4 regions of the Halomonas sp. ND22Bw genome follow, and region 4 is predicted to be linked to each of the others. Evidence: predicted binding sites of a transcription regulator. Region 4 holds the regulator's gene; each other region holds the start of a gene.
The links. The regulator sigma-54, encoded in region 4, starts transcription at its own class of promoters, with help from an activator protein. The targets are predictions, from matches to a motif close to TGGCACNNNNNTTGCTNT.

Region 1 (7,218 bases), on a different contig from region 4:
CCGGCTGGAGATCGACTTCTGGCAGATGGGCCTGGATCGCGCGGACTGATTTAGCGGCAAGCTGGCCGTTGAGACAGGAATCGCCGGGGAAGGCCTCCGAGGAGGCGCTGTGAATACTTCCCTGTACGCTACCGACGCCATCCCTGGCGTAGGACCTCCTCTTCGGCCTTCCCCGGCTCTGCGGCGAGCCCGGACCAAACAGACAACATGATGCAATAAGGCCCGCCACCACAGCGGGCACACCACGCTTGACGGGGTGCCGTTGAAGACGGCTGAGATCATGCGGCGCGAGGCGCCCAAGCATGGATCCCGTTGAACCTGAACTGGCTAGGACCAGCGTAGGGATCAAGCGACACGCGGCGGCGCCTCGGCGCCGGCCGCCCCTGTCCTCCCCGACGGTCCTCCCTGACGAACCATTCAAGCCAAGGGAGCACGACCATGAGCAAGACCGCCCATTTCCTCAACGAGAGCGCCCGCGTCGACGACGCCGCCGTGGCCCCGCTGCCGGGCTCGCGCAAGGTCTTCGTCGAGGGCTCACGACCCGATATCCGCGTGCCCTTCCGCGAGATCGGCCTGTCGCCGACCAAGACCTCCGGCGCAGATGAAGAAAACCCGCCACTGCTGGTCTACGACACTTCCGGCCCCTACACCGACCCCGAGGCCAACATCGACCTGCGCCGCGGCCTGCCCGAGCTGCGCCGCGCCTGGATCGAGGCCCGCGACGACACCGAGTTCCTCGACGGCCCGACCTCGGAGTACGGCCGGCGCCGCGCCAACGACCCGATGCTCGCCCCGCTGCGCTTCGAGCTGACCCGCACGCCCCGCCGGGCCAAGGCAGGGAAGAACGTCACCCAGCTGCACTATGCGCGCCAGGGCATCATCACCCCCGAGATGGAATTCATCGCCATTCGGGAAAACCAGAAGCGTCAGACGATGGGCAGCGAGGAGGTCGAGCGCCTCCTCGGCCACCAGCATCCGGGCGAGGCCTTCGGCGCCCGCCTGCCCGAGGAGATCACGCCTGAGTTCGTGCGCGACGAGGTGGCCGCGGGTCGCGCCATCATCCCCAACAACATCAACCACCCGGAATCCGAGCCGATGATCATCGGCCGCAACTTCCTGGTGAAGATCAACGGCAACCTCGGCAACTCGGCGGTCACCTCGTCCATCGAGGACGAGGTCGACAAGATGACCTGGGGCATCCGCTGGGGCGCCGACACCATCATGGACCTGTCCACCGGGGAGAACATCCACGAGACCCGCGAGTGGATCATCCGCAACGCCCCGGTGCCGATCGGCACCGTGCCGATCTACCAGGCGCTGGAGAAGGTCAACGGCGTGGCCGAGGACCTGACCTGGGAGGTGTTCCGCGACACCCTGATCGAGCAGGCCGAGCAAGGCGTCGACTACTTCACCATCCACGCCGGCGTGCTGCTGCGCTACGTGCCGCTCACCGCCAGACGCACCACCGGCATCGTCTCCCGCGGCGGCTCGATCATGGCCAAGTGGTGCCTCTACCACCACCGCGAAAGCTTTCTCTACGAGCACTTCGAGGAGATCTGCGAGATCTGCAAGCGCTACGACGTCGCCTTCTCGCTGGGCGACGGCCTGCGCCCGGGTTCGGTGGCCGACGCCAACGACGAGGCCCAGTTCGCCGAGCTCGAGACACTCGGCGAGCTGACCCGCATCGCCTGGGAGCACGACGTCCAGGTGATGATCGAGGGCCCCGGCCACGTGCCCATGCACCTGATCAAGGAGAACATGGACAAGCAGCTCCGCGAGTGCGACGAGGCGCCCTTCTACACCCTCGGGCCGCTGACCACCGATATCGCGCCGGGCTACGACCACATCACCTCCGGCATCGGGGCGGCGATGATCGGCTGGTACGGCTGCGCCATGCTCTGCTACGTGACGCCCAAGGAGCACCTGGGCCTGCCCAACAAGGACGACGTCAAGACCGGCATCATCACCTACAAGATCGCCGCGCATGCTGCTGATCTCGCGAAGGGTCACCCGGCCGCCCAGCGCCGTGACAATGCCCTGTCGAAGGCGCGCTTCGAGTTCCGCTGGGAGGACCAGTTCAACCTGGGCCTCGACCCGGACACCGCCCGGGAATACCACGACGAGACCCTGCCCAAGGACTCGGCCAAGGTGGCGCACTTCTGCTCCATGTGCGGGCCCAAGTTCTGCTCGATGAAGATCAGCCAGGAGGTCCGCGACTACGCCAAGGACAAGGGCCTCGACGGCGACCAGGACGCTGTGATGAAGGGCATGGAGGAGCAGGCCGAGAAGTTCCGCCAAGAGGGCGCCGAGCTGTACAAGGAGGTCTGACCTCGCGCCTGGATGCAGAACGCCGCGCCGGCAATCAGCCGGCGCGGCGTTCTTGTAGGCCGCCAGTCTGGTTCAGCTTGCCGCGGGCGAGGCGGCAACCGCCACGTCGTCTTGCGTCGAGTCACGATCGCCCGGCGCGAAGCGCAGCAGCCGCAGGGCGTTGAGCGTGACCAGCACGGTGGCGCCGGTGTCGGCCAGGATCGCCAGCCACAGCCCGGTGATGCCGAGCACGGTGGTGACCAGGAACAGCCCCTTCAGCCCCAGGGCGATGGCGATGTTCTGGCGGATGTTGGCCATGGTCGCCCGCGCCAGCCGGATCAGTGCCGCCGCGTCGCCCACCCGGTTGCGCAGCAGCGCGCCGTCGGCGGTCTCCAGCGCCACGTCGGTGCCCGAGCCCATGGCCACGCCCACCTGGGCGCTGGCCAGCGCCGGAGCGTCGTTGATGCCGTCACCGATCATCATCGTCCGCTCATGGCCGGCGAGCTCACGGATCGCCTCGACCTTGCCCTCCGGCATAAGCCCGGCGCGACGCTCGATCCCGAGGCGCCCGGCGATGGCCGCGGCGGTGCGATCGTTGTCGCCGGTCAGCATCACCGAGCGCACGCCCAGCGCCGACAGCGCCTGCACGCCGGCCTCGGCATCGGGCCGCGGCTCGTCGCGCAGAGCGATGGCCCCCAGCGCCACGCCGTCCTCGACCGCCACGATCACCGTCTTGCCCTCGGCCTCGAGGGCCTCGAGTCGCTCAGCCATGCCCTCGGCCAGCGTGCCGCGTTCGGCCGCGTGGCGCGGCGCGCCGACGAAGGCCCGACGGCCCTCGATCAGCGCCTCGACGCCCTGGCCGGGCACCGCCCGCGCCTCGGTGACGATCGAGGGCCCGACGCCGAGCGAGGCCGCGTGCTCGAGCACCGCCCGCGCCAGCGGATGGCTGGCGTCTCGCTCGAGGCTCGCCGCCAGGGCGAGCACGTCTTGCGCGGCGACGTCGACGCCTGCCGGCACCACGTCGGTCACTCGCGGCCGTCCCTCGGTCAGGGTGCCGGTCTTGTCGAAGGCCACCGCCTCGGTGCGGGCCGCGGCTTCCATCACCGCGCCGCCCTTGAGCAACAGCCCGTGCCGGGCGCCGCTGGACAGCGACGAGGCGATCGACGCCGGCACCGAGATCACCAGCGCGCAGGGGCATCCGATCAGCAGCAGCGCCAGGGCGCGATAGGTCCACTCGCCCCAGTCGCCGCCCAACGCCAGCGGCGGCACCACGGCCACCAGCACCGCCAGGCCGACCACCGCCGGCATATAGACACGGCTGAAGCGGTCGATGAAGCGCTCGGTGGGCGCCCGCGCCTCCTGAGCCTCTTCCACCAGCCGGATGATGCGCGCGATGGTGTTGTCCTGCTGCGGCCGGGACACCCGCAGCCGCAGCACCGCATCGTGATTGATCGAGCCGGCGAAGACCTCGTCACCCTCGCCTCGAGCCCGCGGCACCGACTCGCCGGTCACCGGCGACTCGTCGATCGACGAGCGGCCTTCGAGAATGGTGGCATCGGCGGGGATCCGGTCACCCGGCCGCACCACCACCACCTGTCCGACCGCCAGCCGAGACGCCTCCACGGTGTGGATCTCGCCGTCGGCGGCCTCGCGCCTCGCTTCCCTGGGCACCAGGTCGGACAGCGCACGGATGCCCGAGCGGGCCCGGTCGGTGGCCACGCTCTCGAGGATCTCGCCGATCGCGAACAGCAGCACCACCATGGCCGCCTCCTCGGCGGCGCCGATGATCAGCGCGCCACCGGCGGCGAGGGTCATCAGCATCTCGATGGTGAACGGCATGCCGAGCCGCGCCGCACTCACCGCACGGCGAGCGACCGGCGCCAGTCCGATCAGGCAGGCCGCCAGGAAAGCCCAGTGGGCCACCTCCGTTCCGACGGTGAAGCGCAGCAGCGTGGCCACGCCGAGCGCCGCCCCGGTGGCCAGCACCTGGCGCCCCTTGGCGGTGGCATGCCAGCGCCGGGGCGAGGCGTCATCACCCCGACGGAAATGATCGGCATGATCGCGACCGGCACAGCAGCCGGCGCCCGAAGGCGCCTCGGCATCGTCCTGCGCCGACTGTCGCCGAACGCCATAGCCCAGCCGTTCGACCAGCGACTCCACGTCCTCGGGCGCCGTGCGGCCGGTATCCAGATCGAGGGCCAGCGAGCCCTGCATGACCGAGACCTGCACGTCACCCACGCCATCCAGACGCTCCAGCGCGCCGCGGATCTTGCCGGCACAGCTCGGACAGTCCATGCCGTCCACGCGCCACTGGTGTCGCTGGTGTGCATCCTTTGCGGCGTCTTGCGCCATCCTGACCTCCTCGGGAGCCCGACATCGGAACATGGCATCAGCCTATAGCCTCTAGCCGCTATAGACTCAAGCGGTGATGATGCCGGGCACGACACCGTCAGCATGGACAGCTGGCACGCGGCCTGCATGCTTAAGGAAACCCCCAACGAGAGGCGATCGCCATGCCGGCACCTTCCCTTTCGACGCCACTTGGCGCCGAGGCCTTCCATGAGCGCGCCCATCGCCACCTGACGATGCTCTACGGCCCCCGCGCCGACGAGGTGCTGCGCCGGCTGTTCACCCTGCTGGCGCATCAGGCCCCCATGACGCCCCCGGATGGTGAGGCACCGCCCGCCCGGCCGCTGTGGAGTGAACGCGACCAGTGGCTGATCGCCTATGGCGACAGCCTGGTCGACGGCGAGCAGCCACCGCTCGACGTCCTCGACGACTTCGTCGCCGGCCGCCTCGGAGAGACCTTCAGCGGCGTGCACCTGCTACCCTTCTTCCCCTGGAGCAGCGACGATGGCTTCTCGGTCATCCACTACCGCGAGGTCGATCCCAAACTCGGCGACTGGCCCCAGGTCCGCCGCCTTTCCCGTCGCTTCGATCTGGGGGTCGACCTGGTGCTCAACCACGTCTCACGGGAATCGCTGTGGTTCGCCGACTATCTCGGCGGCAACCAGCCCGGCCGCGACTACTTCATCGAGATGGATCCCGAGACCGACCTCTCGGCGGTGGTACGACCGCGCAGCTCGCCGCTGCTGGTCAAGGTGCCGACCCGCCGCGGGCCCCGTCACCTGTGGGCGACCTTCTCCGAGGATCAGATCGACCTGAACTTCGCCAACCCCGACGTGCTGCTGGAGTTCGTCGGTATCCTGCTGTTCTACCTCTGCCAGGGCGCGCGAGTGATCCGACTGGATGCCATCGCCTACCTGTGGAAGGAGGTCGGCACCTCCTGCATCCACCTGCCGGAGACCCACGAGGTCGTGCGGCTGCTGCGCGCCATCGCCGATCACGTGGCGCCGGGCACGCTGATCCTCACCGAGACCAACGTGCCGCACCGCGAGAACATCAGCTACTTCGGTCTTGAGAGGCTCGAAAAGGACGGCACGCCGCCGGACGAGGCGCATCTGGTCTATCAGTTTCCGCTGCCGCCGCTGCTGCTGCACACCTTCACCAGTGGCGAGGCCGGCACCCTGGCGGCCTGGCTGCGCAGCCTGCCCGCACTGCCCCCGGGCTGCAGCTTCCTCAACTTCACCGCCAGCCACGACGGCATCGGCGTGCGCCCGCTGGAGGGCTGGCTGCCCCACCACGAGGTCGAGGCGCTGCTCGAGCTGATGCACCGCTTCGGCGGCTTCGTCAGCATGCGCACCAAGGACGATGGCGAGGACTCGCCCTACGAGATCAACATCACCTGGTTCGACGCCATGAAGGGCACGAGACGCGGCGCGGACCCCTGGCAGATGCCCCGCTTCCTGTGCAGCCAGCAGCTGATGCTCGGCCTCAAGGGCATCCCGGCACTGTATCTGCACGCGCTGACCGGCACCCTCAACGACATCGAAGGCATGGAACGCAGCGGCCGGCTGCGCTCGATCAATCGCCACCGCTGGGACCGTGGTGCCCTGGAGCGGCTGCTCGACAGCCCGCACACCTCGACCCACCAGGCCTTCACGGCGCTGACGCGGCTGCTCGAGGTCCGCTGTGACGAGCCCTGCTTCCACCCGGATGTGCCACAACGGGTGATCGAGACGCCGTCGGCGCTGCTGGTCGTCGAGCGCGGCCCGCTCGACGATGGGCGCCGCCTGCTGGCGATCCACAACGTCACCGACCGCCCCCAGCCACTGGCGCTGGAGCCCCTGAACGAAGGCGACTGGCACGACCGGATCGGCGGCGGGACCTGGCAGGACGACGACACCCTCCCGCCCTACGGCGCCCTGTGGCTGGTGAGCCAGCCGTAAGCTGGAAGCCAGCATTGGCCCCGCCATCACGGGATCAAGGCTTTTCTTCAAGCGTCCAGCTTCCCCGGGCTCAGCCCGGGGCGTTATCGGCTTCCACCACCTCGGCCATGCGCGGCAGCAGGTCGGGAATGGCCGCCCGCACCCGGTTCCAGCTGGGGATGAAGGGGCGCTCGCCGGGATTGTCGAGGAACACGCCGCCGGCCTCGAGCAGGTTGGTGGCGAACAGCTCCACCGCCCGCTCCTCGCTGTGGCGGTCCAGGCTCAGGCCGTTCATCCGCGCGTCGTGATCGTAGGCCTCGATCAGGTCCAGCGCCATGCGATAGTAGGTGGCCTTGAGGGTGCGGAAGCCCTCGGCGCTGAAGGTCACCCCCTGGGTCGCCAGCTTGCGATAGAGCGCCTTGGCGATGTCCAGACTCATGCGGTTGAGCCCGCCGGAGGCGTCCTCCTCGGAGACCGGCTGATGCTTGTGATCGTAGCTGTCGGCGAGATCCACCTGACACAGCCGCCGGGTGGTGTAGTGTCGATGGACCTCGGAAAGCACGCCGATCTCCAGGCCCCAGTCGGCGGGAATGCGGATGCCATCGAGCACCTCGGTGCGCATGGCGAACTCGCCGGACAGCGG
Region 2 (7,218 bases), on a different contig from region 4:
CTGGTCTCGCCGCTGTGGATCATCGCCAGCATGCTGCTGCTGACGCTGGGCGAGCTGTGCCTGAGCCCGGTCGGCCTCTCCACCATGTCCGGTCTGTCACCGCGTCGCACCCAGGGCCAGCTGATGGGCCTGTGGTTCACCGGTTCGGCGCTCGGTAACCTGGTGGCCGGCCTGATCGGCGGCCACGTCAATCCCGAGGAGGTCCAGCAGCTGCCCGAGCTGTTCGGCCGTTCCGCCATCGCCCTGGTGATCTTCGCCGCGGTGCTGCTGTTGCTCGTCCCGGTGTTCAAGCGCATGCTCGGACACCATCGTCTCATCGACCCGGCGGCCGTGCGTCGCGCGGACGCCGATGCCACCCTCGACTCAGGAGCCCAAGCATGACCTCACCCAGTGCCGACACCGCCCGCCAACGTCTCGACGCCCTGCGCGAGGTCATGCGCGAACACGCCATCGACGCCTGGTGGCTGCCCTCCTCCGACCCGCACAACTCCGAGTACCTGCCCGAGCACTGGGCCGGCCGCGCCTGGCTGTCCGGCTTCGACGGCTCGGTGGGCACCCTGGTGGTGACCCAGGATGCCGCCGGCGTGTGGGTCGACAGCCGCTACTGGGTTCAGGCCGAGGAACAGCTGGCCGGCAGCGGCATCGCGCTGATGAAGCTACAGCCCGGCCAGGCCGACGCGCCGATGCGCTGGCTGGCCGACCGGCTCGACGAGGGCGCCACTCTCGGCTTCGACGCCGACGTGGTGTCACTGGCCAGCGCACGCCGCCTCGAGGATCACCTGGCCCCGGCGGGCGTTCGCCTGCGCGGCGACGCCGACCTGCTCGACGCCATCTGGCCGGAGCGCCCGGCGCTGCCCGAGGCATCGCTCTACGCCCATCCGGCGGCCTATCTCGACGAGACCCGCGGCGAGCGCCTGGCCCGGGTGCGCGAGGCCATGGTCGAGCACGGCGCCGACTGGCACCCGATCTCGACCCTCGACGACATCGCCTGGCTGACCCAGCTGCGCGGCGCCGACGTCGCGTTCAACCCGGTGTTCCTCGCCCACCTGCTGGTGGGCCGCGACACCGCCACGCTGTTCGTCGCCCCGGGCAAGCTCGACGACGAGCTCACGGCGGCGCTGGCCGACGACGGCATCGCGGTGGCCGACTACGCCGACTGGCATCGCCGGCTCAATGCGCTGCCGGCCGACGCCCGGGTGCTGATCGACCCGGCCAAGCTGACCCTGGGCACCCGCGAGGCGCTGCCGGAGGACGTGACGCTGGCCGAGGCCTACCAGCCCAGCACCCTGGCCAAGGGCCGCAAGAGCGACGCCGACCTGGCCCACGTGCGCGAGGCCATGGAGGAGGACGGCGCGGCCCTGTGCGAGTTCTTCGCCTGGCTCGAGGCGGCCCTCGAGCGCGGCGAGACGGTCACCGAGCTGACCGTGGACGAGAAGCTCACCGCCGCCCGCGCCCGTCGCCCCGGCTTCGTCAGCCGCAGCTTCGGCACCATCGCCGCCTACAACGCCAACGGCGCGCTGCCGCACTACCACGCCACGCCGGAGGCCCACGCCACCATCGAAGGCGACGGCCTGCTGCTGATCGACTCCGGCGGCCAGTACCACGGCGGCACCACCGACATCACCCGGGTGGTGCCGGTGGGCACCATCACGGACGCCCACCGCGAGGACTACACCCGGGTGCTCAAGGGCACCATCGCCCTGTCCCGGGCGCACTTCCCGCGCGGCATCCCCTCGCCACAGCTCGACGCCATCGCCCGCGCCCCGCTGTGGGCCAGCGGCCGCGACTACGGCCACGGCACCGGCCACGGCGTGGGCTACTTTCTCAACGTTCACGAGGGCCCGCAGGTGATCGCCTGGTACGCGCCGGCGGCGCCGCACACCGCCATGCAGCCGGGGATGATCACCTCCATCGAGCCCGGCGTGTATCGCCCGGGCCAGTGGGGCATCCGCATCGAGAACCTGGCCGCCAACCGGCCCGCCGAGGCGAGCGAGTTCGGCGACTTCCTGCGCTTCGAGACGCTGACCCTGTGCCCCATCGACGCCCGGCCGATCGACGTCGCCCTGCTGGACCCCGCCGAGGCCGACTGGCTCGACGCCTATCACGCCGAGGTCCGCCGCCGGCTCGCGCCGAAGCTCGAGGGCGAGGCGCTGGCCTGGCTCGAGCGGCGCACTCAACCGCTCGAGCGCGGCTGAGCGGCATCCGAAAGACAAGAGGGGCGCCCCATGCGGAGCGCCCCTCTTTTTTGCTGCGATTTTCTTCTTGCTGCTGGCCTGGCCGGCCGGCGGCTCAGTCCTTCGCCATCTCCGGCAACAGCGTCTTGAGCTTGCCGGCCCTTGAGAGAGCGCGTATCGCGTCCCAGCCCAAGGTCTTGGCGGCTCAGTCCTCCGCCATCTCCGGCAACAGCGTCTTGAGCTTGCCGGCCCTTGAGAGAGCGCGTATCGCGTCCCAGCCCAAGGTCTTGGCGGCTCAGTCCTCCGCCATCTCCGGCAACAGCGTCTTGAGCTTGCGGGTCAGCGTATTGCGCCCCCAGCCCAGCAGCTCGGCGGCCTCGCCCTTGCGTCCACCGGTGTGCTTGAGCGCGGTCTCGATCAGGATCTTCTCGAAGTCCGGCACCGCCTCCTCCAGCAGGTGGGTGTGGCCGGCGGCGAGCGCGCGATCGGCCCAGTCGCGGAAGGCCAGACGCCAGTCGCCGGCGGCGCCGCCCTCGTCGGCCTCGCGCAGCTCCGGCGGCAGATCCTCGACCAGCACCTCGCGGCCGGAAGCCATCACCGTCAGCCAGCGGCAGGTGTTCTCCAGCTGGCGCACGTTGCCCGGCCAGGCCAGCCGTGTCAGGTGGGTCTCGGCCTCCGACGTCAGCACCTTGACGTCGGTGGCGAGCTCCTTGGCGGCCTCGGCCAGGAAGTGGCGGGCCAGGCGCGGAATGTCCTCGCGGCGGTCGGCGAGCTTGGGCAGGTGGATGCGGATGACGTTGAGGCGGTGGAACAGGTCTTCACGGAAGCGGCCGTCTTCGACCAGCCCCTCCAGGTTCTGGTGGGTGGCGGCGATGATGCGCACGTCGACCTTCACTGAGGTGTGGCCACCCACGCGATAGAACTCGCCGTCGGCCAGCACCCGCAGCAGGCGGGTCTGAGTCTCGGCGGGCATGTCGCCGATCTCGTCGAGAAACAGGGTGCCGCCGTCGGCCTGCTCGAAGCGCCCCTGGCGCTGGGCGGTGGCGCCGGTGAAGGCCCCCTTCTCGTGGCCGAACAGTTCGGACTCGATCAGGTCGCGGGGGATCGCCGCCATGTTCAAGGCGATGAACGGCTTGCCGGCCCGCGGGCTGTGTTGATGCAGCGCCTGGGCGACGCGCTCCTTGCCGGTGCCGGACTCGCCGTTGATCAGCACCGTGATGTGCGACTGCGACAGCCGACCGATGGCGCGGAACACCTCCTGCATGGCCGGCGCCTCGCCGATGATCTCGGCGTCCAACCCCTCGGGGGCGTGCACCGGGCGCTGGCGCTCGCGGGCATGGGCCACGGCGCGGCGCACCAGCGCCAGGGCCTCGTCGACGTCGAACGGCTTGGGCAGGTACTCGAAGGCACCGCCCTGATAGGAGGCCACCGCGCTGTCGAGGTCGGAATGGGCGGTCATCACGATCACCGGCAGCTCCGGATGCGCCTCGCGCACTCTGGCCATCAGGTCCAGACCGTCCAGGCCCGGCATGCGGATGTCGGTGACCAGCACGTCGGGCGGATCCTCGAGCAGCCGCTCGAGGATCCGGTCGGCACGCTCGACGCTCTCGACCTCGAGGTCGGGCTGGGCCAGAGCGCGCTCCAGCACCCAGCGAATGGCGCGATCGTCATCGACGATCATGACGCGTGCAGCTTCAGTCATGGGATGTCTCCAGCGGTATCAGCAGTCGGAATTCGGTCTGGCCCGGCCGGGAGTCGCACTCGATCAGCCCCTGGTGGCGGTGCAGGACCGACTGGGCGATCGACAGCCCCAGGCCGCTGCCCTCGGCGCGGCCGGACACCATGGGGTAGAACAGCGTTTCCTTGAGCTCCTCGGGGATGCCGGGGCCGTTGTCGATCAGGCTCACCTGGCAGACCAGGCGATGGCGCTCGGCGCCGAGGGTGAACTGGCGACGCGCGCGGGTCTTGAGCACCAGGGTCGGCCCCTCGATGCCGGCCTCGGTCATCGCCTGCACGGCGTTGCGTGCCACGTTGAGGATGGCCTGGATCAGCTGGGATTCGTCGCCCATCAGATCCGGCAGGCTGGGATCGTAGTCGCGAGTGAAGGTCACTTCGGGGTGTTCCACCGACACCAGGGCCCGGACCCGCTCCAGTACCTTGTGGATGTTGAGCGGCTCGGGACGATTGAGCCGATGGGGGCCGAGCATGGCATCCACCAGGTCGCGCAACCGATCGACCTCCTCGACGATGATGCGGGTGAACTCGGTGAGCTGGGAGCCGCCCAGGTCGCGCTCCAGCAGCTGGGCGGCGCCGCGGATGCCGCCCAGCGGATTCTTGACCTCATGGGCGAGCCCCCGCGCCAGCACCTTGATGGTCTCCTGGCGGGTCTGCAGCGCCTCCTCGCGGGAGATGCGCAGCAGCCTGTCGCGGGGCTCCAGCTCCATCAGCAGCTCGTCCGCCGACAGCGGCGTGACGGTGTAGTCCACCGTCAGCGCGTCGCCGGTGGGCAGGGTCAGGCGCGCCTCGCGCTGGGTGTAGGGATGGAACTCGTCGCGCGCCTTGGCCAGCAGCTCGCCGATATCGTCATCCGAGTTCACCAGCCCCGGCAGCGGCAGGCCGGTGACCCTCGAGCGGCTCAATGCCAGCAACGCCTCCGCCGCCGGATTCATCCAGCGCAGCTGCAGCCGGCCATCCAGCAGCAGCACGGCGGTGGTGAGGTGTTCCATCAGGCGTTGATACATGAAGGCATTCCCGTTGGTGCATTCCGGCGGCGAAACGATGCGGCGCCTCCCTCATGTGCTGCAAGAAGCGCGCCACTTTGGGGAAGACGGCATGGCGTCGCCTCCCGGCTGATCCGACATGGGGATCATGCACCATGGTAGTGCACCACGCTGGTGCACGCACTGCGAGGCAGCGCTCACTCCGGCTCGAGCGGCTTCCTGAAGTGCGCTCGCGGGGCGTGATGCGCTCGCCATGCCTCATGGTCGTGCCGACGGCGATCGCTTCCGGGCGGACGATCGCCGCGCAGCGCCTCGGCATGGCGGAAGGCGCTGCCCTCGCTTACCCGGTCGGCGTGATCGAAGGCATCGAAGCGCCCGTCGTCACGCGCCGGCGGCGGGACACAGGGCCTCGGGGAGCCGTCCGGACACAGCGGTCGATGTGGCCGGCGAGGGGGCAGCTAATGGTTGGCGGGATTGTTGGGATTGCTCGGCAGATTGACGCTGGCCCGCTGGACGTAGAGCGTCAGCGGCGAGGTGCGGTGGCGCACCGCGCCGGAGGCGTCGAGCAGCTCGGCCTGCACCCGGTGCTCACCGCGGTTGAGATTGGAGAGCAGGAAGGTGTCGGTGTGCATGGCGGACTGACTGACCTGACCGTCCACCAGCAGCCGCACGCGGTGGTCGTCGCGCAGGTCGGGCCGGATGGCGAGCTGCACCTGAACGTTGCCCGCGGCCCCGGTGGGCAGGGTCGTCTGCTGCTCGGGGGAGGCGATCGCGAAGACGTCGTAGGGCATGAAGGGCTGGCCAGGCTCGCCGTAGCGCGTGGTGCTCTCGGGCCGACCGGACGAGGCGTTCGACAGCGGCTGCACCGGCCGCGACGGCACCACGGTGAGCGGATCGAGGTCCACCGCCTCGCCGCCGCGCCCGGGGTCGTCGGTGAAGACGACGTTGCCCTGGGCATCGGTGGTGCGATAGATGGTCTGCGCGACGGCCGGCAGGCTCATCGCCAGGCCCAGCGCCAGTGTCATGACAACCTTGTGCATGCGTCTCTCCCGAGCTCCGTGACGGTCCTGTGCGGCGCGCCGTGCGCCTGCCATCGTCCTGCACCAAGCCTAGCCCACCGTCGACCCGGAACGGAATCCACGTTCGCGCTCCGGGTGAAGAAGAGTAGGATGAGGCGGCGACACCAACAGCCAAGGAGCGACGGGCATGGAGGCATGGGAGAAGGTGGTCTTGCTGACCCTGGTGGCCGGCATGGCGATGCCGTTGGGGGGCTGGATCGCCCAGGTGGAACGCCTCGGGCCGAACTGGCTGGAGAACGAGCTGCGCCACGGCATCATCGCCTTCGGCGGCGGCGCCCTGCTCTCGGCGGTGGCCCTGGTGCTGGTGCCCAACAGCCTAGAGGCGCTGGCCCCGGGGCCGGCCATGCTCTGGTTCCTCGCCGGCGGCCTGGCCTTCATGGGCATCGACATCCTGCTCGACCGCAACGGCACCTCCGCCAGCCAGCTGACGGCCATGCTCTCCGACTTCCTGCCCGAAGCCCTGGCGCTGGGCGCGGCCTTCACCTATGGCGGCGGCAGCGGCGTGCTGCTGGCCCTGCTGATGACGCTGCAGAACCTGCCGGAAGGCTTCAACGCCTATCGCGAGCTGCGCGAGACCACCCACTACTCGGCCCGGCGCCTGCTGACGCTGTTCTTCGCCATGGCCTGGCTGGGCCCGCTGGCGGGGCTGGGCGGGCTCTGGTGGCTGGGCGACTACCCCACCACGGTGGCCGCGATCATGCTGTTCGCCGCCGGCGGCATCCTCTACTCGGTGTTTCAGGACCTGGCCCCCCAGGCCCGCCTCGAACGCCACTGGGGGCCGCCGCTGGGCGCGGTGCTCGGCTTCGCCATGGGCATCGTCGGTCACATGCTGATCCACTGATGGGCCATAGGTAAGGGGGGGATGTAAGGCGCAAGGCGTGAGGAGTGAGGAGTGAGGAGTGAGGAGTGAGGAGTGAGGTGAAGGTGCCATAGGCCACGACTCGCGAGGGGCCGACATCTCTCCTTGCTCCTCACGCTCCACTCTTCACCAACACAAAAAAGGCACGCCCTCGGGCGTGCCTTTCGCGTGCTGGAGCGCGGCGCCAGGCGCCGCGCGGCATCAGCAGCTGTAGTACATGTCGAACTCGACCGGATGCGTGGTCATGCGCAGGCGCTCGACGTCCTCTTCCTTGAGCTCGATGTAGGCATCGATCATCTCGTCGGTGAACACGCCACCTTCGGTCAGGAAGGCACGGTCCTCGGCCAGCGCCTCGAGGGCCTGGTCCAGGCTTTCGGCGACGGTCG
Region 3 (7,218 bases), on a different contig from region 4:
GATGCGGCTCGGCCGTCCCGTGAAGCGTCCCTGGGCGATCGACAGGGTCGAGCCGTGCACGAGCCCGTGCTTGTGCAGATAGGCCGCCGCGGGACCGGCGGCACTGCCGGTGGCCACGTCCTCGATCCTCCCGGCGTTGTCCCAGGTGCGCCCCTCGAAGTGCTCCACGTCGAGCACGTAGACGAACTTGGCCCCGTGGGCCTCCAGCAGCGGCGACAGGTCTGCGACCCGGAAGACAACTCGCTCCAAACCCCCACTCACCGGCAGAATCAGGTAGGGCAGGCCGGTGGAAACCACCTCGGCCGGATAGCGACGTCGCCCATCAAACTCCAAGCCCAGCGCCGCCAGGATCGCCCCGGCTTCGTCGTTCGTCAGCGTCTTCAAAAACTCGGGCCGCCCCTGGGCCATGGTCGCCGTGAAGCGGCCGTCTCGCCAGGCGCTGGTTAGCTCGACCGTGCGCCGGCCCAACCTCACCCGCCACTCGTGCAGATCGCCCTCGCCGAAGGCGTGGTGCAGATAATAGGCCAAGCCCAGCAGCGGGTGTCCGGCGAAATCGAGCTCCTCCTCCAGAGTGAATATCCTCGCCACGAAGGCATCCCCCTCGCGCCAGACGAAGATCGACTCGAACTGACGCATCTCCCTGGTCAGGGCCTGCATCTCAGCCGTCGACAGGCCCTCAGCCTGTGGAAAGATCGTCAGCCCGTTGCCGCTGAGCCGTTCAGCGCTGAATACGTCTACCAGTTTGGCGTTCATGTCGCCCTCCGAATGAGTGTCCATGACGGACCTCGAGGCCCTGCCTTCAGCCGAGAATGAACACCACGCAGCCGGCGGTCAGCGCGCCCATGGTGCCGTTGAACGCCCGCCAGGCGCGCGGTCCCTTGAGCCAGCGGCCGATGGCCATGCCGAAGCCGGCCCACAGCGAGATGCAGGGGAAGGCGATCAGCTCGGAGACTCCGGCCAGCAGCAGCGCGTTGATCACGGTATTGCCGCCCTCGGGCAGGAAACTCGCCATCAACGTCAGGCCCATCACCCAGGCCTTGGGATTGGCGAACTGGAAGGCGGCCGCCTGCCAGAAGCTCAGCGGGCGGCCCTCGGTATCACCAAAGCTGGGCGGCGGCGCGGTGGCAATGCCCCAGGCCAGGTACAGCAGGTAGAGGCTGCCGACCACGCGCAGCGCCGTCTGCACCATCGGGAAGCGCTCGAAGACCAGTCCCAGGCCCAGCGCCACCGCCGTGAACAGCACGAAGCAGCCGCCCATGATGCCCAGCAGGTGCGGCAGGGTGCGCCGGTAGCCGTAGTTGGCCCCGGAGGCGGTCAGCATCATGTTGTTGGGCCCCGGCGTGATCGTCATGGAAATCATGAACAGGGCGGCGGGCCCCAGGGCGACCAGAGTGTCCATCGAAATTGTACCCCTACATTTTTGAGTTAATTGATTCCTTTCTGCCGGCTTTTTTGAGCATAATGGGCACAATTACGCCGTCAAAGGTTTTATTGTCACCATGACAATATGGATCCCCGAACTGCCCCAGGGCGGCCCGCGCTACCGCCGCATCGCCGAGGCCATGGCCGCGGCGATCGGTGCCGGCGAGCTCGCTCCGGGCGAGAAGCTTCCGCCCCAGCGCCAGCTGGCCGATCGTCTCGGTGTCACCGTCGGCACCATCACCCGCGCCTATGCCGAGGCCCAACGCCAGGGCTGGGTGGAATCCCGGGTCGGCAGCGGCACCTACGTGCGCCGCGCCGCCGAGGAGGACCACCTGCCCTTCTTCCGCGCCGGCCAGCCGGCGGGCGACGGCGTGATCGACATCAGCATGAGTCTGCCGCCTCCGCACCCGCTGCGCGCCCAGGGGCTCAAGCGCGCACTGGAAGGCATCACCGCCTCGGCCGAGACCATGCTGGCCGCCACCGAATATCAGCCCGAGGCCGGCAGCCAGGCCCAGCGGGCGCGCATCGCCGCCTGGCAGGGCCGTCTCGGTCTGCCCGACGACCCGGAGCGGCTGCTGATCACCCAAGGCGGCCAGCACGGCATCCACCTGCTGGTGCATCACATCGCCCAGCCCGGCGACCTGGTGGCCGCCGACGCCCTCACCTACCCGGGCTTCGTGTGTGCCGCCCAGCAGGCTCACCTGCGCCCGATGGCGGTGCCGATGGACGCCGACGGCATGGACATGGACGCCCTGGCCCGGCTGTGCGCTCGCCAGCCGCCGCGCCTGATCTACACCACGCCGGATCTCAACAACCCGACCGGCGCGCGGCTCGGCGAGGCCCGACGCGAACGCCTGGTCGCCCTGGCCCGGGAGCACGACATCTGGATCATCGAGGACGCCGTGCAGTACCTCCCCGAAGAGCAGCGCGGCACGCCGCTGATCGCCCTGGCGCCGGAGCGCACGCTGCACGTCTTCAGCACCTCCAAGGTGATGGCCGGCGGCCTGCGCATCGGCAGCCTCACGGTGCCCGAACGGCTGCAGGAGCGGCTGTGCTCGGCGCTGCGCTCCCAGAACTGGATGGTACCGCCGCTGATGGTGGAGGCGGCCTGCCGCTGGATGGAGGATCCTGACAGTCGCGAGCTGCTGCGCTGGCAGGTCGAGGAACTTGCCGCGCGCCGCACGCTGGCCCTTGAACGCCTGGCCGACTACGGGCCACAGAGCCGCGAGGGCTCGTCGCTGATCTGGCTGCCGCTGCCGGCGGGACGCCGCAGCAGCGAGGTGCAGGCGCTGCTCGCCCGCCGCGGGGTCAAGGTGTCCACCCCCGAGCCGTTCTGCATGGGCAGCGAGCCGGCGCCTCAGGCCATCCGCCTGTGCCTGGGGCCGGCCGAGACCCGTGAGACGCTCGAACACGCGCTGACCATCGTCGACGAGCTGTTGAGCGAGCCACCCACCTCGCCCTGGCAGACGCTCTAGGTGCTTTACGAAAACGATCTGCGCTCGCCCATACGGCGTTAAAAATCGGCTCAAAGCCCCCATTTACACCGCGTAAACTCCGTCTTTTCACCGATTTTTGCCTTGCGACCCACAGGGAGGTGGGAAGTGCGTTGGCCCGCCGGGAGCGGGCCTAGCCCTGGGCATCGCTCGCCGACTTTTCGCACCAAACCTGGCCGAACGCGGCCGTTGGCCGGAACGCACCATCCGGGTGAGCGGCCGCGGCAACGAGCACTCATTGGGTGCATCGGCCTCGTGATAGGCCACAGGATGCCGCCCATCGGTGCCTTGAATTTCCTGTGAGCACGAAAAACGCGCCATTCTGGAACACGTCTTGCATCTCTCCAGCGCATTCCGTTCCCTTCATGCATCAAGAGAGATCATCCCGTGGATATCACCAGTGCTGTCGAGTCGCTGACCCAGAGCGCCAACACGTTATTCCTGCTGATAGGCGCCATCATGGTGCTGGCCATGCACGCCGGCTTCGCCTTTCTCGAGGTCGGCACGGTGCGTCACAAGAACCAGGTCAACGCCCTGGTCAAGATCATGACCGACTTCGGCGTGTCGGCCCTGGTCTACTTCTTCGTGGGCTACCAGATCGCCTACGGCACCCACTTCTTCCAGGGTGCCGAGGCGCTGACCGCCGGTCACGGCTACGATCTGGTCAAGTTCTTCTTCCTGATGACCTTCGCCGCGGCGATCCCGGCCATCGTCTCCGGCGGCATCGCCGAGCGCGCCCGCTTCTACCCGATGCTGTTCGCCGCCGCGGTGATCGTCGGCGTGGTCTACCCCTTCTTCGAGGGCATCGTCTGGAACGGCAACTTCGGGCTGCAGGCCTGGCTGGCCGCGACCTTCGGCGCCGGCTTCCATGACTTCGCGGGCTCCGTCGTGGTGCATGCCTTCGGCGGCTGGGTGGCGCTGGTGGCGCTGCTGCTGCTGGGCGCCCGTCGCGGCCGCTACCGCGGCGGCAAGGTGGTGGCCTTCGCCCCCTCCAATATTCCCTTCCTGTCGCTGGGCGCCTGGATCCTGACCATCGGCTGGTTCGGCTTCAACGTGATGTCGGCCCAGACGCTGGACGGCATCAGCGGCCTGGTGGCGGTCAACAGCCTGATGGCCATGGTCGGTGGCATCCTGGTGGCCATGGTGCTGGGCAGTAAGGACCCGGGCTTCATTCACAACGGCCCGCTGGCCGGCCTGGTAGCGGTATGCGCCGGCTCCGACCTGATGCACCCGATCGGTGCACTGATCACCGGCGGCGTCTCCGGCGCACTGTTCGTGGTGCTCTTCGAGTGGGCGCAGAACCGCGTCGAGCGGCTCGACGACGTACTTGGCGTGTGGCCGCTGCACGGGGTGTGCGGCGTGTGGGGCGGCATCGCCGCCGGTATCTTCGGACAATCGTGGCTGGGCGGCCTGGGCGGCGTCAGCCTGATGGCCCAGCTCATCGGCTCACTGGCCGGCGTGGCCGTCGCCGTGATCGGCGCCCTGGTGGTCTATGGCGCGATCGCCAAGGTGGCCGGCCTGCGCCTGAGCGAGGAAGAGGAATTCGACGGTGCCGACCTCAGCATTCACCGCATCGGCGCCACCTCGATGGACTGAGCCGGACCCGACGCCTGTCCGCACAAGCCGCGGGGCCCATCGGGCCCCGCGTTCTTTTGTGGAAGCCGTTCTGCGCCGCTCTCTTCCCGGCCCGACGCCTGCCGCTCCTATTCCTCGAGCGTCTCGCCGGAGCCGCCGAGCTCCGCCGGCACGTCCTTCATCTTCGGCAACCCGTCGGGAATGCGCAGCACCGATTCCTGGTAGTGCACGTGCAGCTGAGGCGTGAAGTCCAGATCGGGCAGCAGCGCCGTATAGACGTCGACCAGCCCTATGCCGGGATGCTCGGTCAGCACGTGCCCGCCGCAGTGGCGGCACCAGCGGCGTCGGCTGGCGGGAGTCTTCTCGAAGCTCTCCAGGGCGTCTTCCCCCCGGGTGATGCGCACCGCCTCCGGCTTCCATAGCGTGAAGGCGTTGACCGGGCCCGCCGACCAGTGCCGGCAGGACTCGCAGTGGCAATAGCCCATGGCCTCCGGCTTGCCCTCGACCTCGACCTGGACGACGCCGCAGAAGCAGCCGCCCGTGTGATATTCGCTCATTGCATGCCCCTCCCAGAACGCCTGACCTGACACTTTCAGTGTAGTGCGCCGCCGGTCTCGTCCTCATCACAACACCCTTACAGAACGCGCCCGCGAGTGGACCATCCACGCCCCAGCGCCTACACCTTGAACATGACCCGACCGGATACAGGGAAAGTCGAGGGCCGCGGCGCGCGGGGCGTGCTGCGTTTCCTGGGGCTGGTGGCGCTGGGCGGCGTGACCGGCGGCCTGGCGGCGCTGGCCGCCGTGGGCTTCGTCGGCGCCGTGGTGTGGCTCAATGACCTGCTGCTGGTGTCACCGCGCGGGCGCATGATGTTCGCCCACCCCGAGTGGCTGGCCGTGGCCACGGTGCTGGTGCCGACGCTGGGCGGGCTGATCGTCGGCCAGCTGCATCGCGCCATTCCCGAGGGCCGTCCCCATACGCCCGCTGACGCCATCGCCGCCGTGCAGACCCGCCGCGGTCGCCTGCCGCCACGCGCCGGGGCGCTGTCCGCGCTGTCCGGGCTGGTGTCGCTGGGCGCCGGTGCCTCCGTGGGCCAGTACGGGCCGCTGGTGCACATGGGTGCCAGCCTCGGCTCGGCGGGCGCCCGCCTGCTGCGGCTGGGCCGCTCCGAGGACAACATCACCATCGCCTGCGGCGTGGCCGCGGCCATTGCCACCGCCTTCAACGCCCCGCTGGCCGGCATCGTCTTCGCCCACGAGGTGGTACTGCGCCACTACGCCCTGCGCGCCTTCGCCCCGGTAGCGGCCGCCGCGCTGGTCGGCCATGTGATCGCCGCCGAGGTGCTCGACCGCGGTGCGCTCTTCCACGTCGAACAGCTCGCCATCCCCCGCCCCTGGGAGTTCGGCGTGTTTCTCGTCATCGGCGGACTCGGTGCGCTGGTGGCCGGGGCTTACATGCACGCCATCCTCGGCGTCGGCCGGCTGGCCCGGCGCCTGCCGCTGGCCGCCCCGCTGCGCCCGGCGCTGGCCGGCGCCGGGCTCGGCGTGACCGCGCTGTGGGTGCCCGACATTCTCGGCATGGGCCAGGAGACGCTGCGCTTCGCCACCATCGCCGGCGCCTTCGGCAGCGTGGAGCTCGCGGTGGTGATGGGGCTCAAGCTGGCCGCCACGGCGCTGTGCCTGGGGATGGGCTTCAGCGGCGGGGTGTTCAGCCCGGCGCTGGTGATCGGCACCCTGTTCGGGGCGCTGTGCGGCACGCTGGTGGGCCTGGCCGGAGCCGCCCAGGACACCTTCGTCTTCTACGCCATCTGCGGCATGGTGGCGGTCACCGCCCCGGTGATCGGCGCGCCGCTGACCAGCCTGCTGATCGTCTTCGAGCTCACCGGCAGCTACGCGCTGACCACCGCGGCGCTGGCCAGCGTGACCCTGGCCAGCCCCATCGCCGCCCAGCTGTTCGGCCGCTCGCTGTTCGACATCCAGCTGGTGGTCCGGGGGCTGGACCTGTCCTCGGGCCGCGGCCGGGCGGTGCTGGAGGACGCCCGACTGGGCGACCTGCTCAGCCAGGAGGGCGTGACGCTGCGCCCAGAGACCACGGTTTCCGAGGCCATCCACGCGCTGGGCCAGGCGGGCCACGGCGAGGCCTATCGGGTCGACGCCGACGGCCGCTACCGCGGCAGCCTGACCCTGGCCGACCTGGAGGTGATGCGCGAGCAGGACCGGGGCGACGCCCCCATCGCCGACTGCACGGCCACGCCGCGCCCGGTGCTGGGGCCCGAGGCCTCGATCTGGGCCGCCATGCGCCAGCTGCAGGAGATGACCGGCGAGGCCATCGCCGTGGTCGACGAGGACGACGTCTTCCACGGCGTGGTCTATGAGTCGAGCATCGCCCGGGCCTTCCTGCGCTACAGCGACGAGCTACGAAAGGAGGAGCACGGTGCGGGCTAGGCGAATACTGGCCGTGATGGCGCTGCTGTCCGGTCTCGCCGCAGGCGGCATGGCGCCGGGTCAGACAGGCCAGACGAGCCCTGCGACCGGCACCGGGCCGCTGACGGTGCTGAGCTGGGGCGGCGCCTACGAGCGCGCCCAGCGGCGCGCGCTGTTCGCCCCCTTCACCGAGGCCACCGGCATCCCGGTCGCGGTGGAACGCTACGACGGCGGGCTGGAGGCGCTGCGCCGCGCGGTGGCCGAGCGGGACGTGCCCTGGGACGTCATCGACATGACCCGCAGCG
Region 4 (7,218 bases):
GACGACCCCCGGCAAACGAACCTCGCCCGACACCCTGGCCGCCGAGGCCGTGCGGCTGATGGAGGACAACCGCATCACCGCCCTGGCCGTGGTCGACGATGACGGCCGCCCGGTGGGCGCGCTACACATGCATGACCTGCTGGCCAGCGGCGTCATCTGACCCAAGGAGATTCCATGCCCTTCGACGCCCCCCTGCTGAACCCGGACCTGGTCCAGCGCCTGCGACAGGTGCGCCTGCTGGCCCTGGACGTGGACGGCGTGCTGACCGACGGCCGCCTCTACTTCGATGCCGACGGCGACAGCCTCAAGGCCTTTCATACCCTCGACGGTCACGGCATCAAGCTGGTGCAGCGCGCCGGCATCCAGGTGGCGCTGATCACCGGCCGCGACTCGCCGATGGTCACTCGCCGCGCCAGCGCGCTCGGCATCCGGCATCTGCATCAGGGCATCGAGAAGAAGCTGCCGACGCTGCGCCGACTGTGCCAGGACCTGGCGCTGGATCTCTCCGAGGTCGCCTACTGCGGTGACGACCTGCCCGACCTGGCCCCGATCCATCGGGCCGGCGTCGGCATCAGCGTCCCCGGCGCGCCGAGCTACATCCGTCGGCACGCCGACTGGGTCACCGAACGCGAGGGCGGTCATGGCGCGGTACGCGAGATCTGCGACACCCTGCTCCAGGCCCAGGACAGCCTGGACGCCGTGCTCGACACCTATCTGAACGGCCAGGACTGACGCCATGCGCCTCCCTCGTCCCGGCTTTCGCACCTGGCTGTTCCTGCTGCTGCTCGCCCTGGGCGGCGGCCTGGCGCTGCTCGACCAGCGCCCCGAGGCACCGCCGGGCCCCGCGCCCCAGGGCGAGACGGGAGAGCCCGATTACTACCTGGAGGACGCGCACCTGACGCGATTCGACGCTCAGGGTGCGCCTCACCAGCGCCTCACCACGCCGCGCCTGGAGCACACGCCCGTCGACGACGTCACCCGGCTGACCACGCCCCACGCCCGGCTTCGCGACAGCGAAGGCCGGCGATGGCTGGCCGACGCCGAGCGCGGACGCCTGGAAGACGGCCAGCGCCTGCTCACCCTCGAGGGGCAGGCGGTGCTGACCGCCCCCGAGGAACGCTGGCGGCTCGAGACCGAACGCCTGTACTACGACAGCATCGCCGGTCACGCCTGGAGCGACACGCCGGCACGACTGAGCCAGCCGCCGCAGTGGATGCGCGGCGAGCGCTTCGACGCCTGGCTCGATGACAACCGCGCCCGACTGACCGACAATGTGCGCGGCCACCACCCGCCGGACACCCAGGAGGACCCCGAGTCATGACGCGATCCCTCGCTTCACTGCTCAGCGCAGCGCTGCTCGCCACCGCGCTGGCCGCCCCCGCCGCCCTGGCGCTGGAAGGCGACGCCAGCGCGCCCATCCAGGTCGAGGCCGACCGCCTGGACCTCGACGACCGCGCCGGCACCGCCGTCTATCAGGGCGACGTGCAGATCCAGCAGGGCAGCATGCAGCTGACCGGCGACCGCGTGGAAATCCAGCGCAACGAGGCCGGCCAGCTGACCACCGCCACCGCCACCGGCCAGCGCGCCTACCTGGAGCAGAAGCCCGCCCCCGATCAGCCCCTGGTCCGCGCCTGGGGCCGCACCGTGGTCTACCACGTGGCCGAGCGGCGCATCGAGCTCGTCGACCAGGCCGAGCTGCACCAGGGCGGCGACACCTTCGACGGCGGCTACCTCGAATACTTCCTCGACCGCCGGGTGGTGCAGGCCCGCTCCGACGCCGAGGGCATCGGCGAGCGCCAGCGCGTGCGCATGACCCTGGAGCCGGAACAGCAGGACGGCCCATGAAGACCCTGAGTGCCCAGAACCTCGCCAAGAGCTACAAGCGCCGTCGCGTCGTTCACGACATCAGCCTGGAGATCCAGCAGGGCCGCATCGTCGGCCTGCTGGGCCCCAACGGCGCCGGCAAGACCACCTCCTTCTACATGATCGTCGGCCTGGTCCGGGCCGACGCCGGCCGCGTCGCCATCGACGACCGCGACCTCTCCGGCGCCGCCATGCACCAACGCGCCCAGGCCGGCATCGGCTACCTGCCCCAGGAAGCCTCGATCTTCCGCAAGCTGTCGGTGGCCGACAACATCATGGCCATTCTCGAGACCCGCCGTGACCTCGACCGTGCCGGCCGCAAGGCGCGCCTGGAGGCGCTGCTGGAGGAGTTCCACATCACCCACATCCGCGACAACCTAGGCATGAGCCTGTCCGGCGGCGAGCGCCGGCGGGTCGAGATCGCCCGGGCGCTGGCCACCGAACCCGATTTCATTCTGCTCGACGAGCCCTTCGCCGGCGTCGACCCGATCTCGGTGGGCGACATCAAGGGTATCATCCGCCAGCTCAAGGCCCGCGAGATCGGCGTGCTGATCACCGACCACAACGTGCGCGAGACGCTGGACATCTGCGACGGCGCCTACATCGTCGGCGACGGCCAGATCATCGCCGAAGGCGACGCCGAGGCCATCCTCGCCAACCAGCGGGTACGCGACGTCTACCTGGGCCAGGACTTCCGACTCTGAGCCTATTAGCTTCGCAAGTCACTGATATATTGTCGCCATGCACAGACAGGCATGGCAATTGCCATTGGCATGCTAATTGCTGAGCAAAGGCTTGCACGGCGGGCACACCCACACTAGGGTGGAAGGCCTCTTTGCCGCAGGACCGGAACGCTTGCCATGGCCATGAAGGCATCCCTCCAACTGCGTGTCGGCACCCAGCTGACCATGACGCCCCAGCTGCAGCAGGCCATCGGCCTGCTGCAGCTCTCGACCCTCGATCTGCGCCAGGAGATCCAGCAGGCCCTGGAAGCCAATCCCATGCTGGAGCTGGAGGACGACTTCGGCGAGCAGGCCGTCGGCGAGACGCCGGACGACGACTGGTCCGACGAGATTCCGGAAGAACTCAGCGTCGACAGCGACTGGTCGGACACCTTCCAGGACGCCGGCGGCAGCGGCGAGGCTCCCGACTTCGAGCGCCAGGCCGCCGGCCAGAGCCTGCAGAGCCACCTCGTCTGGCAGCTGGCCATGAGCAAGCTCGACGAACGCGAGACCCGTATCGCCGAGAGCCTGATCGATGCCGTGACGCCGGACGGCTATCTGGATCAACCGCTCGACGAGCTGCGCGACGGCCTGCGCGCCCAGGGCCTCGACGGGCTCGCCACCCGCGAGGTCGAAGCGGTGCTGCTGCGCCTGCAGCAGTTCGAGCCCACCGGCGTGTTCGCCCGCGATCTGCGCGAGTGCCTGCTGCTGCAGCTGGCCACCCTGCCCGACGACACCCCGCTGCTGCCCCAGGCGCGCCGCCTGGTACGCCAGTTCCTCGAGGCGCTGGCCGGCAACGATCGGCGGCTGCTCAAGCGGCGCCTGGGGCTCGACGACGAAACCCTCGACGCGGTCATCGGCCTGATCCGCGGCCTCGACCCGCGCCCGGGCAGCGAATTCGCCAGCGGCGACAGCGACTACGTGATTCCCGACCTGATCGCCCGCCACACGCCCCAGGGCTGGCGCGTCGAGCTCAACCCTGAGGCGATGCCGCGGCTGCGCATCCAGCCCGACTACGCGGCGCTGATCAAGCGCGCCGACAAGAGCGACGACAACCAGTTCCTCAAGGACCACCTGCAGGAGGCGCGCTGGCTGATCAAGAGCCTGGCCAGCCGCAACGACACCCTGCTGCGCGTCGGCCACGAGGTGATGACCCGCCAGATCGAGTTCCTCGAGCACGGCGAGGAGGCCATGAAGCCGCTGATCCTGGCCGACATCGCCCAGACGGTGGAGATGCACGAGTCGACCATCTCCCGGGTCACGACCCAGAAGTTCATCCACACCCCCCGCGGCGTCTTCGAGCTCAAGTACTTCTTCTCGAGCCAGGTCGGCGACGGCGAGGATGCCCACTCCAGCACCGCGATCCGCGCCCGCATCCGCAAGCTGATCGAGGGCGAACCGCCGCGCAAGCCGCTGTCCGACAGCAAGCTGGTCACCCTGCTCGCCGAGGAGGGCATCGAGGTGGCCCGACGCACCGTCGCCAAGTATCGCGAAGCGATGCACATCCCCTCCTCCAGCCAGCGCAAGCGCCTCGGCTGAGGCCCTCCCGGCGGGGGGTTCCAGAGTATGAAAACGCGTCTGGCACGGGGGGTTTGCAAGGCACCAAAAAGGGTTACAATCGAGTCACCACCCAAGGAGCAAGGAGCGTGTCATGCAAGTCAACCTCACCGGCCATCACGTGGAATTGACCGAGCCCCTGCGTGACTACGTGCAGGAGAAACTCTCCCGCCTGGAACGCCATTACGACAACATCACCACCGTTCAGGTGACGCTCTCCGTCGAGAAGGAACGCCAGCAGGCCGCCTGCACGCTGCACGCCGCCGGTGCCGATCTGCACGCCGAAGCGATGGACGCCGACATGTACGCCGCCATCGACGCCCTTGCCGACAAGCTGGACCGCCAGCTCGTCAAGCACAAGGAAAAGACTCAGGCCCGCGCCCAGGGCGCCGCAAGCGTCCGCTGAGTCATGTCACTCGAAGCCATCCTGCCCCCCGAGCGCACCCTCTTCGGTGTGCCCGGGGGGAGCAAGAAACGGGTGCTGGAGTTCTTCAGCACCTTCATCGCCCAGAACATTCCCAGCCTCGACAGCCAGGAGGTCTTCAGCCGGCTGATCGGACGGGAGCGGCTGGGCAGCACCGGCATCGGGCACGGGGTCGCCATCCCCCATTCCCGCAACCCTCACTGCAAGGCCCCCATCGCCGGCTTTCTCAAGCTCGACGAACCGGTCGACTTCGACGCCATCGACGGTGAACCCGTCGACCTGGTGTTCGTGCTGCTGGTCCCCGAGGAAGCCGACGACGCGCATCTCGCCCTGCTCGGCCAGGTCGCCGGCGTGATGAACGACGCCGCGACCCGCAGCGCCCTGCGTCGGGCCGGCAGCCAGCGCGAGCTGCACGACAGCCTCCTCGACGCCATCCGACGACAGGCACCGGCCGCCAGCGGACGCGGCTGAGGGCCGCCCCCGACCAGGAGACCCGATCCGTCATGCAGCTCGTCATCATCAGCGGACGCTCCGGCTCCGGCAAGTCGATCGCCCTGCAGGCCCTCGAGGACCTCGGCTACTACGCCATCGACAACCTCCCGGCGATGCTCCTCGGACCGCTGGTCGACGAGCTGCGCAGCGGCCAGTCCCTGCGCAGCGCCGTCGCGGTCAGCATCGACGCCCGCAACCTGCCCCATGCCCTGGAACGCTTCCCGACGCTGCTCGAGGACGTGCGTGCCCGCGACATCCAGTGCCAGGTGATCTACCTGACCACCGATGCACGCATCCTGCTGGAGCGCTACTCCGCGACCCGGCGCCGACACCCCCTGACCCGCGATACCGAAATGACCCTGGCCGAGGCGATCGATCGCGAGGAAGACGCCCTGTCGGAGATCCGCGACCTCGCCGATCTGCTGATCGATACCTCGCGGCTATCGGTGCACGACCTGCGCGGTCGCATCACCGACCAGGTCGCCGGGCACCGCCGCGAAGGGCTGACGCTGACCCTCGAGTCGTTCGGCTTCAAGCGCGGCGTGCCCCTGGACGCCGATATCGTGTTCGACGCCCGCTGCCTGCCCAACCCCTACTGGGACCCGCGGCTGCGTGATGCCACCGGCCGCGACGACAGCGTGATCGCCTTTCTCGAGGGCTACCCGGTGGTCGACGAGATGGCCGACGACATCCTGACCTGGATCGAACGCTGGCTGCCCCGCTACCGCGCCAGCCAGCGCAGCTACCTGACCGTGGCGATCGGCTGCACCGGCGGCCAGCACCGCTCCACCTACCTGGCCGAGCGACTGTCCCGACGTCTTGCCGAGACCCACGCCGGCGTGCGCCTGCGCCATCGCGAGCTCGGCCTGCAACTCACGCTTCCCGACCCGAACGACGCCAAGGACCGCTAGTCACGTGCCCAGCCGCAAGCTCACCCTGACCAACAAGCGCGGCCTGCACGCCCGGGCCGCCACCCGCCTGGTGCAGTGCTGCCAACCCTACGCCTCCCGCGTCACCGTCTGCCATGGCGACCAGCAGGCCGATGCCACCAACATCATGGCGCTGCTGATGCTGGCCGCGCCCTGCGGCACCGAACTGACCCTCGAGGCCGACGGCGACGACGGCGAGGCGGTGCTGGATGCGCTGGAAGCCCTCTTCGCGGCCCGCTTCGACGAAGAAGCCTGACCAGAGGCCGTCTCGACGGCGCCATCACTCCCCTCTACCGAGCAGGACCATGCAGCTGATCCAGACCGGCAAGTACTCCAGAGTCCACTTCGATCCCGAGCGCGACCACTTCATCAAGACCTTCCAGCCAAAGGCCGTCGACCGGCTGCGCTACCTGGCGCGCATCCGGCCCTACCCCGGGCGCAACTTCGCCCTCATTGCTTCCCGGCTCGAAACCCTCGGCATCGCCACGCCGACCATCGTCGAGGCGCGCCCCTATCGGCTGGTCACGGAGAACATCCATGGCGTGCCGCTCAAGCAGCTGATCCTCGACTCCCCCGACCTGCAGGAACAGTATCTGGACGCGCTGGTCGCCTTCGACCGCGACGGCATTCACTGCCGCGGCCTGCACACCGACAACTTCCTGGTTCGCGACGGTCGCCTGTTCGCCATCGACCTCGATGCCTACAAGGCACCGCGCTGGCGGCGCTATCCGCGCCGCGAGTACCTGGACTGCCTGAGCCGCTCGCTCAAGGGCAACGAGGCCTTCCTGTTCGCTCGCCTGCTCGAGCGACTGGGCGTGGACGAACACTACCGCCCGAAACGCTGAATACCGGCCCTCGGGCCAAGACCACGTCGCGCATGAGCACACAAAAAAGCCCGCGAGCGTCTCGCGGGCTTTTTTGTGTCCGGAGTGTCGTTACCGTGGCCGGCTCAGCTGCCGGCCACGGTCATCTCGTCGATCAGCCAGCTGCCGGTGTGAACGCTGCCGCGGGTGTCGATGTCGTCGCCGACGCCGACCAGCCCCTGGAACATCGTCGCCAGGTTGCCGGCGATGGTGAACTCCTCCACCGGATGCTGGATGCGGCCGTTCTCGACCCAGAACCCCGCGGCGCCACGGGAGTAGTCGCCGGTAACGCCGTTGACGCCCTGCCCCATCAGCTCGGTGACCAGCACCCCGCGATCCATGCGCGCGAGCAGCGCCTCCTGGGACTC

Region 1: CVH10_RS09010 (sugar phosphorylase) is a predicted target of sigma-54. The motif match lies at 4,771-4,788, and genes of this name have one in related genera.
Region 2: glnL (nitrogen regulation protein NR(II)) is a predicted target of sigma-54. The motif match lies at 4,973-4,990, and genes of this name have one in related genera.
Region 3: CVH10_RS15285 (ammonium transporter) is a predicted target of sigma-54. The motif match lies at 3,239-3,256, and genes of this name have one in related genera.

The regions. Positions count from the first base shown of each region.
Region 1 covers NZ_PXWD01000005.1:176,173-183,390, forward strand. The annotation lists gene tenA (thiaminase II) at 1-49, shown strand, start outside; TPP riboswitch at 243-362, shown strand; gene thiC (phosphomethylpyrimidine synthase ThiC) at 439-2,328, shown strand; gene CVH10_RS09005 (heavy metal translocating P-type ATPase) at 2,401-4,659, opposite strand; gene CVH10_RS09010 (sugar phosphorylase) at 4,821-6,596, shown strand; gene CVH10_RS09015 (glycosyl transferase) at 6,667-7,218, opposite strand, start outside.
Region 2 covers NZ_PXWD01000014.1:56,818-64,035, forward strand. The annotation lists gene CVH10_RS14985 (peptide MFS transporter) at 1-381, shown strand, start outside; gene CVH10_RS14990 (aminopeptidase P family protein) at 378-2,195, shown strand; gene ntrC (nitrogen regulation protein NR(I)) at 2,470-3,876, opposite strand; gene glnL (nitrogen regulation protein NR(II)) at 3,869-4,915, opposite strand; gene CVH10_RS15005 (DUF4124 domain-containing protein) at 5,353-5,934, opposite strand; gene CVH10_RS15010 (ZIP family metal transporter) at 6,101-6,814, shown strand; gene glnA (glutamate--ammonia ligase) at 7,034-7,218, opposite strand, start outside.
Region 3 covers NZ_PXWD01000015.1:42,918-50,135, reverse strand. The annotation lists gene CVH10_RS15300 (PhzF family phenazine biosynthesis protein) at 1-753, opposite strand, end outside; gene CVH10_RS15295 (LysE family translocator) at 800-1,399, opposite strand; gene CVH10_RS15290 (PLP-dependent aminotransferase family protein) at 1,500-2,897, shown strand; gene CVH10_RS15285 (ammonium transporter) at 3,303-4,511, shown strand; gene CVH10_RS15280 (GFA family protein) at 4,619-5,047, opposite strand; gene CVH10_RS15275 (chloride channel protein) at 5,144-6,934, shown strand; gene CVH10_RS15270 (ABC transporter substrate-binding protein) at 6,924-7,218, shown strand, end outside.
Region 4 covers NZ_PXWD01000008.1:16,832-24,049, reverse strand. The annotation lists gene CVH10_RS11340 (KpsF/GutQ family sugar-phosphate isomerase) at 1-160, shown strand, start outside; gene CVH10_RS11335 (HAD family hydrolase) at 175-732, shown strand; gene lptC (LPS export ABC transporter periplasmic protein LptC) at 737-1,321, shown strand; gene lptA (lipopolysaccharide transport periplasmic protein LptA) at 1,318-1,845, shown strand; gene lptB (LPS export ABC transporter ATP-binding protein) at 1,842-2,567, shown strand; gene CVH10_RS11315 (RNA polymerase factor sigma-54) at 2,724-4,124, shown strand; gene raiA (ribosome-associated translation inhibitor RaiA) at 4,237-4,548, shown strand; gene CVH10_RS11305 (PTS sugar transporter subunit IIA) at 4,552-5,037, shown strand; gene rapZ (RNase adapter RapZ) at 5,070-5,969, shown strand; gene CVH10_RS11295 (HPr family phosphocarrier protein) at 5,974-6,243, shown strand; gene CVH10_RS11290 (hypothetical protein) at 6,293-6,832, shown strand; gene pmbA (metalloprotease PmbA) at 6,937-7,218, opposite strand, start outside.